Regions from separate parts of the Blautia sp. LMAG:36 genome, predicted to be linked through region 2. Evidence: riboswitches for the same ligand, from Rfam matches in the RefSeq annotation. Region 2 holds a riboswitch; the other holds the start of a gene.
What was found. A riboswitch is a leader RNA that binds a small molecule or an ion and turns the genes downstream of it on or off. The one in region 2 is predicted to bind cobalamin.
Positions count from the first base shown of each region.

Region 1: linked by a shared signal. The riboswitch ahead of CCC17_RS01385 (sirohydrochlorin cobaltochelatase) and the one ahead of CCC17_RS00820 (ABC transporter substrate-binding protein) in region 2 are both predicted to bind cobalamin.

Region 1 covers NZ_NALB01000003.1:252,494-260,660, reverse strand. Annotated here, with positions in the region: gene CCC17_RS01405 (ABC transporter ATP-binding protein) at 1-804, opposite strand, end outside; gene CCC17_RS01400 (FecCD family ABC transporter permease) at 808-1,827, opposite strand; gene CCC17_RS01395 (ABC transporter substrate-binding protein) at 1,924-3,069, opposite strand; gene CCC17_RS01390 (hypothetical protein) at 3,066-3,965, opposite strand; gene CCC17_RS01385 (sirohydrochlorin cobaltochelatase) at 4,087-5,379, opposite strand; cobalamin riboswitch at 5,542-5,716, opposite strand; gene CCC17_RS01380 (NAD(P)/FAD-dependent oxidoreductase) at 6,036-7,415, opposite strand; gene CCC17_RS01375 (DNA internalization-related competence protein ComEC/Rec2) at 7,505-8,167, opposite strand, start outside.
Region 2 covers NZ_NALB01000003.1:125,747-133,913, reverse strand. Annotated here, with positions in the region: gene rlmD (23S rRNA (uracil(1939)-C(5))-methyltransferase RlmD) at 1-62, opposite strand, end outside; gene CCC17_RS00840 (hypothetical protein) at 272-502, opposite strand; gene CCC17_RS00835 (CGGC domain-containing protein) at 721-1,074, opposite strand; gene CCC17_RS00830 (ABC transporter ATP-binding protein) at 1,111-1,866, opposite strand; gene CCC17_RS00825 (FecCD family ABC transporter permease) at 1,866-2,951, opposite strand; gene CCC17_RS00820 (ABC transporter substrate-binding protein) at 2,966-4,060, opposite strand; cobalamin riboswitch at 4,164-4,459, opposite strand; gene pcrA (DNA helicase PcrA) at 4,558-6,801, opposite strand; gene CCC17_RS00810 (DUF1836 domain-containing protein) at 6,947-7,567, shown strand; gene CCC17_RS00805 (YerC/YecD family TrpR-related protein) at 7,698-8,015, opposite strand.

The sequences.
Region 1 (8,167 bases), 130 kb from region 2:
TCCGATCACAAACACCTCCGGTTTTCCGGCCGGAGGTTCCATTTCCACGCAGCCGAATTCTGCATTATAGCTTCCACGGGTGATGCCATAAAGCTTCCGAATATAATCGGAAGTAAAGATTTCCTCCGGTGCACCATATTTCTCAATGTGATCTCCATGAACACAGATCACCTGGTCAGAAATCTTCTGGGCAAGATCCAGCTCATGAAGGGACATGATCACCGTCATCTGTTTTTCCAATACCATCTTCTTCAAAATGGCAAGAAGCTCCAGCTTATGCCGGATATCCAGGAAGGAGGTCGGTTCATCCAGGATAATGATCTCCGGTTCCTGGCAGATGGCGCGTGCCAGAAGGATACGCTGTCTCTGTCCGTCACTGATGGCTGTAAAATCCCGATCCTTCAGATCCCAGGCGTGAACCATCTCCATGGCACTTTTAACTTTTTCCTTGTCCTCTGCGGAAAGGATCCCGAGAGTTCCGGTATAGGGATATCGTCCGGTGGATACCACATCCTCACAGGTCATAAGCTCCGGTCGCATGCGCTCGGTAAGTACTACAGCCAGTTTTTTTGACACTTCCCTGTTGGTCATCCGGCTCATCTGTTCCTGTTCCAGATATACCGTTCCGCTGATCAGGGAAAGCTGTCTTGTGATACTCTTCAAAATAGTAGATTTTCCGGCACCGTTGGGACCGATCAGTGTCAGGATTTCTCCTTTATTCAGCTGAATATTGATTTCTTTGATCAGCGGTTTTCCATCATAGCCTACGGTCAGCTGATCTGTATAAAAAAAATATGATTTCATCGTTTATATCCTCTGCTGTCTGTGAATCATGATATAGATAACTACCGGTGCTCCGAAAACTGCTGTCACAGAACTGATGCTCAGCTCCGTCGGTGCAAATACAGTTCTTGCGATCAGGTCACAGAACAGGCAGAACACTGCACCGCCCAGAAAACAGGCCGGGATCACAAGCAGGGGTTTTGCAGTCTTCAGGAGACTTTTTGCAATATGAGGCACAGCGATCCCCACGAAGGAGATCGGCCCTGCAAAAGCGGTCACACAGGCAGAAAGAATACTGGAAAGCAGGATCAGAAGTATCCGGAAAGCCTTGATATTAACTCCCATATTCTGCGCGTAAGTCTCCCCCAGCTGATAGGCGCTGATCGGTTTTGACATAAAAAATACGATCACCATGGTAAGAAGTACCACAGCAGCCATAGTCTGCACATTCCCCCAGGTCATACCGGAAAAGCTTCCCAGTGACCAGTTGTGAAGATTGACTATGTTGGAATCATCTGCAAAGGTCACCACAAAGTCTGTGATGGCCGAACAGATATAGCCGATCATAACACCACTGATGACCAGCATGGACATGTTGTGGACTTTTTTTGCCACAAGGAGCACAAAGCCCATGGAAATCATTGAGCCTGCAAAAGCAGCCAGGATCATGGCACCGGAACCGATGGACACCGATCTGCTTAAAAAAAAGATCATCAGAAGCGCCACGATCAGCTTGGCACCGGAAGAGATTCCCAGTACAAAGGGTCCCGCGATAGGATTGTTAAAAAAGGTCTGCAGCAAAAATCCGGAAACAGAAAGTGCTCCGCCAAGGATGATAACTGCCAGTATCCTGGGAAGACGGATCTCCCAGACGATATTATAAGAAGTTTCATCTCCCTGATGCCGGAATATGATATTCAGGATCTCCTTCACAGAGAGGTGGATACTTCCTGAATTTACATTCCATATAAATAAAAAGATCAAAAGTACCGCAAGGATCACAAAAGAGATCCCGTATCGGACTGCGCGTTTTCTGTCATTCATTTTTCTGGTACACTCCTCTTCTGTTTTGTTATCCTGTCCTTTCGTTTCCTGCTCACAGGTGGAAACCGGCAAAGGAGTTAAAGCGAACACTGGAATTTATTTTAGTTTATGCATATAGGTCAGCTCATCCAGAGAATCATCGTCTGTAGTCAGCATGGTGTGGATATCCTCAATCATGGTTCCAAGTCCGGTGGTTTCCTGGAAGAGATTTTTGCCTGTGCACCAGACATTTCCGTTCTTCACTGCCTTGAAATCTGCAAGAAGCTTACTTTTGGAAAGAAGCTCATCAATGGTCTTAAGTTCCCCGTCAATCGTACTGTTATAGATGATATAGTCCGCATCCTTCGCCTTGGCATAAAACTCTTCCATCTGCATATTCATGGTGGAAAGAGCATTGTCATTTACTCCCGTATCCTCCGGAACATAATTTCCTCCTGCGAGAGAGATCATTTCCGAAACATAGTCGCCACTTTTTCTTATATTTACCGCACCTACGGAGTTGATATAAAAGAACGCTACGGTCTTGTCTGTTTTATCTGCTGTGAGAACCTTATCCAGCTTGTCCGTCTGCTCTTTGAAAACCTTTTCTGCTACATCTTCTTTTCCCAGAAGAACTGCGTAAAGCTTCATCCACTCGGTCCTTCCAAGAGGATGACTCTCATAGCTGGAACGCTCTACCATTACAGGGATCCCGAACTGCTCCAGCTTCTCCTGTACCTCCGGATTGTGATGGATCATGGTGGATTCAATGGCAAGGTCACAGCCCTCGTTCAGGATCAGCTCGTAATCCGGAGCACTGTACTTGCCGGCATAAATCATCTTTTTCTGTTCCATGGCGTCCTTTGCTTCCTGGATATACCATCCGTCTTCCTTGGTTCCGGAAAGCTTGATGCTGTCAATCCCGTCGATAGCGCGGAAAAGATCCATGGCCGAGGTTGCTACCAGATAGATATTGTTTATGGGCTGCTGCAGAACCGCAATGTCAGGATCCAGCCCCTCCGGTGCTTTCTTGCCTTCGGGAACTACAAGAAACTGTCCTTCCTGATCAATGGTGAGCAGCGCATAGCCATCGTTGTAGTAATCCACATTAAATTCCTTTGCGTAGGAAAGATCCATACTGTGGTCAAAGGTAAGGCCTGGAATATCCGCAGGCTTATGTTCTGTCTCTGCTGCCTGCACTGCAAAAGCACACCCCAGGATCAGGGTCAGCGTCAGAAATATGTATGAAATTATTTTTTTCATTTTTCTTCCTTTTTCATGCTCGAAGAATCAAAATTCAGGGTATACTCAATCTCGTGAGGAGTACTCATGGCTACAGTATCTGCAGTCACTTCCATTTCTGCGTCAAAGACTGTGACCGGGATCTCAAATGTGGAGTTTCCGTCTTTGTTCACCGGCTCATATTTTTCGCCGTCCACGATCATGTAATCATAATTCGGACTGCTCCAGATGATGGTTGCCGTAGCTTCTTTGTCCTTGATCTCTACTTTAGCCGGAGATTCTACAGATGCTCTTCCTGTTCCGCCTGTAAGGGTTACATCCGTCTCATAGGTTCCGTCCTCCAGCTTCAGCTCTTCCGGTTTTTTCCCTTCGGATTTTTTGTCGTCAGAGGTTTTTACAGGATTCTTTACGCTGACTTTATGGTCGTACCATTTGCCTTTTTCTCCCAGGATCGCCACGTTAAATTCCTCACCAATGGCCGGTACCGGGATATCAAATCCGTAAACCTCCTCTGTATAACCATCGCTGTACTTCACTGTATCTGTGGTCGGCTCAATGATCTCTGCTCCGTCCTTCTGGGCATCCTCGGCAGTTCCCGCAAACAGGTTAACGATCTTCTTGGAAACCAGACTTACGTGGATGGTCATTTTACCATCTTTGACCGTGAGCTCTCCTTTTTTGTCATTGGCCTCATTTACATGAAACATGCTGCTGTCTGTACCAAACTCTGCTGTATAAACGCCATCTTCCAGGGTATCTGCTTTGGCTGCATCTGTATCCTTTTCTTCGGAAGCTTCTGCTTCCTCACCGGACTCTGTTTTTGTTTCATCTGTTTTTGCCATCGCAGGCACAGAGCCCAGCACCAGGACTGATGCACTTGCCATTGCAAGAATTAAGTTTACATAGCGTTTTTTCATGATAATCTTCTCCCTTCCATAGATACAGCAATCTGCCCGGAAAACAGTCTTCCTGATCTTTCCGGGCAGTTACATTGATTTCTTATAGGTATCTGAACTCACTCAGATATTTTTATATTTATTATTCTGCGGACTCCTCAGCAGAATCAGCCTCTGTATCTGCTGCTGCATCAGAATCTGCGGACTCCTCAGTGCTTCCCAGAGAATCGATGGCTGCCTTTGTATGCTCTACATAAAGCTTCTCAACTGCTTCGATTCTTCCAAGACCCTCGATCTGGCAGTCAACCTTATCGAAGTTTCCGGATGCTACAAACTGGCTCTTCCAGGAATCCTCCTCATCACCGGCCATATCGTTATTTGCATGGTCTCCGGCAACAACCATCAGCGGACGAAGAACAACGTTCTTGTATCCTGCTTCTTTTACCTTCTCGATAACCTTGTCGCAGGCTGTATCTTCCGGCTTACCCTCTACAGTACCGATGAATGCGTTCTTCAATCCAAGGTTTTCCATCTGTGTCTGCATCTGATCGTATGTAACGTTAGCTGTATGAGATGTTCCATGTCCCATGAATACGAATGCTGTGCCAGCCTCAGCTGCTGCATCCATGCTGTCAAATCCGGCCTCTTTGCAAGCCGTATCTGTGATCGCCTGAGCAACGGCTTTCTTGTCATCATTGATCACAGTTGCATCGTCTCCAACCTCACCGAGCATTGGCTCTGCGATAGCTACAGACTCGAATTTATCTTTATAGCCATTGATCGCTTCTGTCATCTCATCGTACTCAGCACCATGCATCAGATGGGTAGGCTGTACAACCAGATTCTTAACACCATTCTCTACTGCACGGTCAAGAGCCTGCTGCATGTTATCGATCACTTCATCATCTCTTGCCTCTACATGGTTGATGATGATCTGTGCTGTAAATGCTCTTCTTACAGACCAGTCCGGATAAGCTTCTGCAAGAGCATCCTCGATTCCCTTGACATCCTCTGCACGGCTGTCATTGAAGGAAGTACCAAAGCTTACAACAAGAAGTTCATTCTCACCGATCTCATCCTGGTTACGCGGATCGTCCTTGGAAGCATCTCCTGTGTCACGTCCGAAATAATCCGGATCTGCATTCTCACCCTCTACCAGTTCTTTCTGAGCATCTGTCAGAGCATCCCATGCTTCTTTGGCTGCCTTGCAGTCCTCATCTGTTGTGTCGTTTCTTTCCTGTACATAGATCTTGTCGATCAGAGCTGCTACATTATCTGCTGCTTCCTGATCTGCATCAGAAGCCTCTGTGGTATCAGCTGCCTCAGCGTTCTCTTCTGTAGCAGAATCCTCTGCTGCCATTGCTGTTGTAGCCGCACCCATAGAGCATGTCATGGAAACTGCGAGCATCAGAGCTAACATTGTTTTTCTTTTCATTTCTCATTGTCCTCTTTTCATGTATTTCCAGAATACTGATATGTACAAAAAAGCAGCAGCTCTCTGCGGCCGCCTGCTCACACATGATTCTCTGCGCAATACAAATACATAAAAAGAAGTTCTGTATTGTTATGGAGAATACCGATTCGTAAACCGCGAATCCCTGAATCTCACAATAAGGCAGTTCTCCTGACTTGGTTCCACGCTGCTTTCCCTTCCCGGTCTCCCAGTGGTTATAAAAGCAACTCCCCTTTCACAGTGACGGTATCGTTCCGGATTCTCACCGGATTCTCTTTTGCACATCCGACTGGATGCAACCTTATCATTATAACATTTGCACATATTTTCTTTTACCTGGTTATCTAACTTTTACCACAAACTCATAAATTTGTCAAGATTGATGTCAGACGATTCACGGTTTTCTGTGATCTTCGCTCACCAAAAACACCTCGCGAAATATTACCAGTGAACAGTAACCGGTTTTCTCCCTGTATCTGTCAGTTATTATCAGAATACTTTCTCCAATATTCATGCACATCCTGCATAAAAAACAGCCCCTTTCTGTCATCACCCTGATATCAGAAAAGGACTGTCTTACACTGGATATTCGCAATCCGCTTCGCTACTTGCTCATAACAGATAAACTGCTTTGCAGTTTATCTGTTAAAATACTCCTGCTCCAGGTATCTGGCTACGTAGACTCCGCTGGCAGATGCATGGGACAGAGAATGGGTCACGCCGCTGCAGTCTCCGATAACAAAGAGACCCTTGTGGCAGGTTTCCAGATTTTCGTCGATCTCAACCTCCATGTTGTAGAATTTAACCTCCACGCCATAAAGCAAAGTATCGTCATCCGCGGTTCCCGGTGCGATCTTATCCAGAGCATAGATCATCTCGATGATGCCATCCAGGATACGTTTCGGCATAACAAGACTTAAATCTCCCGGTGTCGCAGAAAGTGTAGGTGTTACGAAACTTTCCTCAATACGGGCTTTTGTGCTTCGTCTTCCGCGGATCAGATCTCCAAACCGCTGTACCATAACACCACCGCCAAGCATATTGGAAAGTCTTGCAATGCTCTCACCGTATCCGTTGCTGTCATGGAACGGCTCTGAGAAATGCTTGGATACCAGAAGGGCAAAGTTTGTATTGTTGGTATGCTTTGCCGGATCTTCGTAGCTGTGACCGTTTACTGTGATGATACCGTTGGTATTTTCATTCACGACAACACCTCGCGGGTTCATGCAGAAGGTACGGACCATATCCTCAAACTTCTCAGTTCTGTAAACAATCTTGCTCTCATAAAGCTCATCTGTCAGACGGCTGAAAACCTCTGCCGGAAGCTCCACACGGACTCCGATGTCCACACGGTTGGAAAGAGTCGGGATCTTAAGCTCTGTACATACCGTCTCCATCCATTTACTTCCGCTTCGTCCTGCGGAGATGATACAGTAAGTTCCCTCGTAACGCTCATCTCCTACAAAAACTGCATAACCGTCTTCAGTTTTTTCTACTTTGTCAACAGATGCGTCAAAATAGAAGTCCACATGGTCTTTCATTTTTTCATAGAGGTTCTGAAGTACCACATAGTTGATATCTGTTCCCAGATGGCGGACTGATGCATCCAGAAGATGCAGGCCGTTCTGAAGGCAGAGCTTACGGATCTCGCTGTTTGTGGTAGAATAAAGTTTGGTTCCCTCACCGCCATGCATCAGGTTCAGTTTATCTACATATTCCATCAGCTCTGTAGCTGTATCCTTGCCGATATGCTGGTACAGAGTTCCGCCAAACTGATTGGTGATATTGTATTTTCCGTCGGAGAAAGCGCCTGCACCGCCAAATCCCTTCATGATCGCACAGGTTTTGCAGTGAATACAGGATTTTACTTTCTTTCCGTCGATGGGACATTTTCTTTTTTCCAGAGGATGACCGGCTTCAAAAACCGCGATCTTTTTCTCCGGATCATTATTCATCAGTTCATAGGCCGCAAAGATTCCACCGGGACCTGCTCCTACGATCAGTACATCATATTTCATAAATAAAAACTCCTTATCTTGTATTGCACATTTTCAGTGCTTTGTTTTTGCACAAACCCTGTCTATTCTACAACAAGTGTGTTCAAAAGTCACCTGTTTTTTCGGAACCTTCCGATCTTAAGCTTCTTTCCATCTGTTTCCACGGTAATAGCACCGTTTTTCATGGTGTATTCCACCTGACTTCCGGCCGCTTTAAGCCGCTCTACGGTTTCCGGTGACGGATGTCCGTAGGTGTTGGTGGAAGAACAGGAAATGATCGCCACTTCCGGCTTTATTTTCTCAAGAAATGCTTCTGTGGTAGAATAACGGGAACCGTGATGTCCCACCTTCAGACAATCAACATCCTCAAGCCCCCCGGCTGCCAGAAGCTTTTTCTCCGTATCTGCACCGATATCTCCGGTAAAAAGCATCTGAAAATCTCCAAAAGACAGCTCCATCACCATAGCTTCCTCATTCACATCTTTTCCTGTGGCATTTTTCTCCGGCCACAGAACAGAAAAAGATACTTTGCCGCAAGGCAATTCATCCCCTTTTCCTGCTGTCACGACCTTAACTCCGGCTGTTTTTGCTGCCTCTGCAAGCTCCCTCCATGCATCTGGTCTTTCTGCCCAGGCAGGCAGGATCAGATATCCGGCCCGGATGGTTGTAAGACCTTTTCCCATATATTCCAGAAGCTCCTTCACACCGTTGATATGATCCTGATCTGTATGGGAAATAAAAATCCCATCCAGCCAGGAAATCCCCTGACTTTT
Region 2 (8,167 bases):
AAACCTTTGTTTGGAAATTCCACTTTTTCTATAATACCTTCGTAAATTTCACCTTTTTTCATAAATCCTCTTTCTGTTTTATAACCAGCAGACAATAGTTCGAACATTCAGGATCCTCTTTACTGTCTGCTCATGAACGCCAGCGTTTCACGGTCCGTCTTCAAAAATCAAGCCCCGGTATCGCGCCGGGGCTTCAATTATCCGCTTCTCATATCATACATAACAGACAGCCATTCTGATCTGTTCAAAACAGCCTCTGCAGTGAAAGTTCTTACTCTTCCTCATCCTCGAAATAATCATCGAAGTCATCATCAAAATCTTCTTCAAAATCTTCCAGGTAATCCGGAGCGAAGAAACGATATACTGCAAATGCGATTCCTGCAACAGCTGCAACTGCGCCGATGATCGCCAATACCCAAAGGACTGTGTTCTTATCTTTCTCTTCTTCTTTTTTCTTCAGTGTTGCGAGCAGTTCTTCAAGTTTTGTTGTATTTAAATTCATAACACTGCACCATCCTTTCTTTCTGTTCGGCTGTACTTTCTGTCAGTAAATCTGCGGCGCAGCGTTTTTTGAGGTCGCTGCACCCGAGCCTTTTTTAATGTTCTTATTATACCACCATATGTCTGGTTTTACCAGAACTTACACAAATTTTCGCAGAAACATTCTATAAAAAAATCGCCGTATTTCCGGCATTTCCGGAAAGATACGGCGGTTTTCTCTTATTCTTTATGGGTTCCTCGGATCACTTTGATCCCGCGTTCTTCTATCAGACCGCAGATCTGTGTTATCCGCGGACATTCCTTTTTTTCCTCATTCAGACGGCATACCCCGACATGGATGACGCTGATCTTTTCACTGACCAGCCGATCTGCCTTTTCCAAAATCCCCTCATCTTCAGCAGGTTCTTTTGCATTGGTTTCTTTGCATCCGTTGCATGTCATCACAGCTGCCAGAATCGTATCTTCCGGATAGCCGGAAAAAAAATCTCTTCTTTCCCGAAATGCAGACAGACATCCTGCCCTGGTACACACATCATTGGAATTAAGGCATGTCAAAATCCCGATCTTTTTCATCTTTTTCCCTCTATGCATCCCGCCTCACAGCCAGAATCATAAAAACAAAATATGCATCTTTCCGCGGCTGTCGTAAACGATCTCCGCTTCTACTTTATAGATCCTGCGGATCAGCTCCGGGGTCAGGACTTCTTCCGGCGTTCCGTAACCTTCCAGAACTCCGTCCTTCAGTACATAGATCTTATCACAGTATGCTGCTGCAATATTCAGATCGTGAATAGCGGAGATCACGGTTACATTAAGTTTTTTCACCAGCTCCATCAGCATGATCTGGTGGGTAATGTCCAGATGATTGGTAGGCTCATCCAGAATCAGTGCAGAGGTCTGCTGGGCAAGTGCTCTTGCCAGGATCACCCTCTGCTGCTCTCCTCCGGAAAGAGTGGAAAAGGTACGGTCTGCAAACGCCTCCATCTGTACGGTTTTCAGCGCTTCATCCACGATCTGGTAATCTTTTGCATTGTCCCGTTCCAGAGTCTTTTTATGAGGCGCACGCCCCATAAGAACCACCTCGCGGACCGTAAAATCAAAATTATAATAATTGTGCTGTGCCACCACGGCCATTTTTTTCGCAGAACTTCGAACACTCATGGAATGAAGCTCCTCGCCGTCCAGATACACGGCTCCTGCGTCTGGTTTCAGAATACGGTAAATGCATTTCAGCAAAGTGGATTTTCCGCTTCCGTTTGGTCCGATGATTCCTACCAGTTCCTTATCCTGGGATTCCATGGAGATTCCCTTCAGGATCTGTCTGGCGTGAAAGCCAACCTGAATATTTTCTGTGGTGATCTTCATTACCGGGCACCTCCGAATCCATAGGATTTCCGCACAAGCAGATAAATAAAGCAGGGAGCACCGATAATGGATACCAGCACACCGATGGGCATCTCGGAATTTTTAAGGATCACACGACATGCCACATCGCACCAGATCAGAAACGATGCACCAAGAAGCGCACTTAAGGGGAGCAGTTTTCTGTGATCTGTTCCAAAAAGGATCCGGACCACATGAGGGATCACCAGTCCCACAAATCCGATCACACCGGCACAGTACACGGCAAATCCGATCATAACAGAAGCAACGATCAGATAAAAAGTCCGCAGTCTGTGCAGATCTGTTCCAAGGGTAATGGATACGTCATCTCCCAGAAGCATCAGATTCAGGTTCCGGTACTGCGTCCAGAAAACAGCCACGCACACCAGCGTGACCGGAAGCATTACACCCACTCTGGTCCAGCTTGCTCCGGCAAGACTTCCCATGCTCCACTTCATAACTTCTGTTGCCGCATTTTTGTCATTGGTAATATAAATGACAAAATTGGAAAAAGCAGAACAGACTGCGCTGACCGCCATTCCCGCAAGGATCAGTTTTGCGGAAGTTGCCTTTCCACCCATGTTTGCAATGGCGATCACCGCAAAAGAAGTGATCATCGCGCCAATGAAAGCTGTGATTCCCACAGAGTTTCCACCAAGAAAGCTTCCGATTCCAAGCATGATGGCCAGTGTGGCACCCAGAGATGCACCAGATGAGATACCCAGCACATACGGGTCTGCCAGCGGGTTCTGCACGATAGCCTGCATCACCACGCCGCACACGGAAAGAGCCATTCCAACTGCCAGAGCCAGAAGGACTCTAGGCAGCCGGATCAGCCACACAACATCATGAACTGCGCCTTCCGCATAGGCGGACAGACTTTTTATATGAAACAATTTATAAGCGATAACGCTGTATACATCCTTCAGTGACAGATCCGCATTTCCAAAAGTGATGGCTGCAAGTATGGAAAAAATAAGGAATCCTGCAAGTCCGATGAGAACTGCCACATACATGGATGTTCTGAGCACCTTATCTTTTTTTCTCTGTGAAGCTGTTTCTTTCACTGCATTTTCTCCGATCAGTCAAGATTTACGTCCGGATATAATCCCTTTGCAAAAGTTTCGATTCCGTCCTGGGTACGTGTTGCACTTGCATACATCTCACTGAGCATGATCGGGTAAACACGTCCGTTCTTTACTGCGTCAAGGCTCTTCAGGGACTCATCATCCTGGATCACTGCAAGCTGGCTGTTCTTAACAGTTTCCGGATCATCTCCTGCATATGGCATGTAAACCACAAAGATCACGTCAGGGTTGGCTGCGATGATATCCTCTTTTCCAACGGTGGAAGCATCCGGGTTTGCAAGAGTTGCGCCTAACTGTGTTACCATATCTCCGCCAAGGCTCTTTACGCCATAGTTTGTGATGTCATCTCCAAGAGGCTCCAATACCATTACGCTTGGTTTGTCTTTTACATCTGCAGTTGCAGTAAGAGTTTTGTCGATCACTGCTTTTGCATCATCAACGATAGCCTGTGCTTTGTCCTGTACATCGAAGATCTTTCCGATATTTAAGATATCTGTGAATTCATTTTCCAGTGTTCTGTCGCCGTCCGGACGAGTATTGGTGTTGTAGTAGGTGTTGCAGCCTTTGTCGATCCAGTCTGTTACATTTCCCAGATTCTTATCAGAGAAAAGAGAGCTCCAGGATAAGATCATGTCCGGCTCCAGCATTGTTACAGTTTCAAGGGATGGGGTAAATTCGTCAAGATAATTTGTTTTTGAGAATGCTTCTTTGAGATCTTCCGGAACTTCATTATCAAGACCTGCGGTAGCTACCAGGTGGTCTTCCAGACCAAGTGCGAGCATAGTCTCAATGCTTCCCTGATATACAGCAAGGACTTTTTCCGGTGCTTTTTCATAAGTGGTTTCGATTTCGTTTCCATCGTAATCATAGGTTGTGATGGTCAGATGATATTCTGTCTTGGTTGCCTCTGCGGAAGAATCTTCGGTGTCTGCAGACTCTGTACTGTCTTCTGCTGCCGGCTGGTTGTCTTCCTTGATGGTCTCGGAGTCTGCTCTCTCTGCGGCATAAACAGCCGGAGCTGCTGATACGGTCATTGCCGCTGCCATTACCATTGCCATGATTCTTGTGGATACATACTTGTTTTTCATTTCATTTCCTCTCTTTTCGCCTGTTTTATCTCCTGTTGCCTATGGGTAACCGAAAAGATGGGGCTTCATAAAATCTGCACGGAACACTTTGTACGGAAGCTCCCACTTACATACTGTCAAGCAGGTTTCCTGACTTACAGACTCAGAAAAAACTCCGCAAAATAAAAACTGATACACCATTCATCTTTTAGCCGATCATGAATGATATATCAGAATTTTCTCCAGAATCTCTCTGACATCGGGATTTCGCCTTCTCACATGAGTTTCTGCAATGGCATGTGAAATCCCTTCTTCTGTATACAGTGGCCGCAACCGCTCAGGCTTTTTACCCGATTCCCTCTCACAGTATCCGGCAGCATATGTGCCGGTGATACTGTCCACTTCACAGCAATTCAATTACGCTGATACTGATTCTAACATACCGGTTTTCCAATTACAACCTTGAGGCCGGATTTTTACAGTTTTTTGCAGAAATAGTCTGCCCGGAGAGATCCCTCTCAGATCTTTTTCAGCTTGGCAAAACCGGCGAACATTTTTTTCACGCCGACTTTGTCAAAGTCTACCGTCACTTCGTAGTCTCTGCCGCCGTCTGCGATATTTTTTACGATACCGACTCCGAATTTCACATGACGGACCGTGTCTCCCTCACCATAGTCCAGGCTGTCCGCCTTCTTCACTGTGAAATCTTTTTTCTGCAGGGTGCTCTTTGCCTGGAAATTCATTTTCATCTGGGCATAGGCGCTTTTCGGAGATACGATATCATCTACTCTGGGCTTTTTCTCCTGAATGGTATGTCCAAGATCTACCAGCTCCCGTGGAACCTCCCTTACAAAACGTGACACACGGTTATACTGAGTCTCCCCACGGATCATCCGCTGTTTTGCACAGGTTAAAGTCAGTTCCTTCATGGCACGGGTGATCCCCACATAACAGAGCCTTCGCTCCTCCTCGATATCCGACGGATCACCGGACCAGATGGAAGCATATCCCGGAAAAACACCGTCCTCCATTCCCACGATAAATACATTTGGGAACTCCAGTCCCTTGGCACTGTGAAGAGTCATCAGCAGCACATAATCCTGATCCGGATCAACAGAATCGATATCTGCCACCAGTGCGATCTCCTCCAGAAATGCAGAAAGTGTTGCCGGCTGTCCGGCCTCCTCCATGGCTTCCTGGAAGGATTCTGTCTTGGAGATCAGCTCATCGATATTTTCGATCCTCGCCTGAGCCTCCTCCGTTTTCTCTGCCTCCAGTTCCTTCACATAACCGGTAAGTTCAATGACCTCTTCCAGGGTTTCACGGACTGTATAGGCCTCTGCCTTACTTTTCAGTCCCTGGATAAAGGATACAAAATCATTGATCTTTCCTGCTGCCCTGCCAATGGACGGTACTTCCTCCACCACGCGGAGCGCATCGTAAAAGCTCAGGTTCATCATATCCGCATAGTCCTGGACACGGCCGATGCTGGTGAGTCCGATTCCTCTTTTTGGCACATTTAAGATCCTGCGCACAGCCAGATCATCACTGGCATTGTCAATGGTCTTCAGATAGCTTAACAGATCCTTGATCTCTTTGCGGGCATAAAAGTTCACGCCGCCGACAATCTTATAAGGAACATTTGCTAGGAGAAATTTCTCCTCAAAGAGACGAGACTGGGCATTGGTCCGATAAAGTACTGCACAGTCCTTGTACTGGAATTTCCCGTTGCGGCGCCCCTGGATGATCTCTCCTGCAACATACTCCGCTTCCTCAAATCCGTTGTTGAACTGACGGAAATGTACTTTATCGCCCTCTTCGTTCTCTGTCCAGAGGCGTTTTTCCTTACGCTCTGTGTTGTTGACGATCACCTCATTGGCTGCATTGAGGATGTTCTGGGTAGAACGGTAATTCTGTTCCAGGCGCACCACCTTAGCCTCAGGAAAAACCTTCTCAAAGCCTAAGATGTTCCCGATATTTGCTCCACGAAAACGATAGATGGACTGATCATCATCACCAACCACACAGAGATTCTTGTATTTTTCAGCAAGAAGACTTACGAATTTAAACTGGGCAGTATTGGTATCCTGATACTCATCCACCATAATATATTTGAAACGTTCCTGATAATAGTCCAGGATATCTGGATTATGCTGAAAAAGCTCCACAGTCTTCACGATCAGGTCATCAAAATCCAGCGCATTGTTTCCCCGGAGGATAGACTGATATTCCTTATACATACCGGCAATCTTCCGTGCATCCGGATCGCCGCCTGCATTCAGCTCCATCTCTTCCGGTGTGATCAGTTCATCCTTGGCATGGGAAATCTCAGCAAGAACAGCGCGTTCCTTGTAGATCTTGGTATTGATATCAAACTTCCGGAAGATTTCCTTCATGACTGTTTTTTGGTCGTCGGCATCATAAATGGTAAAATTACTGCCAAAGCCCAGCACCTCAATATGTCTGCGCAGGATCCTCACGCAGGCGGAATGGAAGGTGGAGACCCATACGCTCTCCGCACCCATTCCCGCAATTTTATTCACACGTTCCCGCATCTCACTGGCGGCCTTGTTGGTAAAGGTGATCGCCAGGATATTCCATGGGTTTACGCCCTTTTCTTCCATTAAATAGGCGATCCTGTGGGTCAGCACTCTTGTTTTTCCGGAACCGGCTCCTGCAAGGATCAGAAGTGGTCCCTCTGTATGTACGGCAGCTTCCCGCTGCATAGGATTCAATGTGTCCAAAGCATCATGTATACTCATTTTGATCTCCATTTCTTTTTCCATATGAACAGTATCTTTATATACTATCATGACTTTACTTTCCGGTAAACCCACCTCTCTGAAAAAAAGTTTCTTTACAAGTAGTATTTAAAACTATATAATAAGGAGCAGAGGTGATAATACGATGACAGAAAACGAAAAAGAAATGATGAACAGCATTTTTGCAAAAATTGCTGAGCTTGATTATATAAAACCCGATGAAATTCCCAATATTGCTCTTTACATGGATCAGGTCACAACCTTTATGGAAGATAATCTCGCTTCCACCAAGCGTCATGATGATGACAAGATCCTGACCAAGACCATGATCAACAATTACGCAAAGAACAAGCTCCTTCCCCCGCCGGAAAAGAAGCGGTATTCCCGGGAGCATCTGCTGATGCTGATCTTTATCTACTATTTTAAGAATATCCTCTCCATCAGTGATATCCAGACCCTTCTGGGACCGATCACCGAGAAATACTTCAAGTCCGTTACAGAAAAGGACATGACTTACATCTACCAGGAGGTTTTCAGTATGGAGCAGTCACAGATCCGTTACCTGGAAAAGGATCTTATGCGCCGTTTCAAAAGTGCCGGAGAAATTTTTGAGGACGCCGACCCGGAGGATAAGGAATTCCTTCACCAGTTTTCCTTTATCTGTCTTCTTAGCTTCGACGTATACATGAAAAAAATGATCATCGAAAACATGATCGACCACATGAATTCCTCAAAAGATACGGATTCCTCAAAAAAAGACAAATAATATCCGGAGCTTACATCCGGTCATAAACGTGCGTCGCCGGGCGCACCGAAAAAAAAGAGACAGTCGCACAATCGCCTGTCTCTTTTTCGTTACAGTATTATCCGTTATCATCACGGTATGGACGTAAGCCTTATTCTGCTTCGCCGCCCTGCTCCCCGTTATCCTTCTTCATACGTGCAAATACCATCTCATAACCATCATTTCCATAGTTCAGGGAACGGTTCACACGGCTGATCGTAGCTGTGGAAGCTCCTGTTTTCTCGGAAATATCAAGGTATGTACGCTTATCAGTAAGCATCTTGGCTACCTCGAAGCGCTGAGATAAAGAAAGCAGCTCATTGATGGTGCACACATCCTCAAAAAATGTATAACACTCTTCCTTGTCCTTCAGGCACAGGATCGCTTCAAAAAGATGATCCACAGCCTCCGTCCTGATTTTTTTGCTCATTGTTACGCTCCTTTAAAATACATAATTTTCGTCTAATACAATACTGATATTTTAACACTCTAAATCGTGATAAGCAAGCCTTTTAGGGAAATTTAATAAACTATTTTGCTATTTTGTCTTTCTATGGCGGACACATGATTTTCCCATTTCCA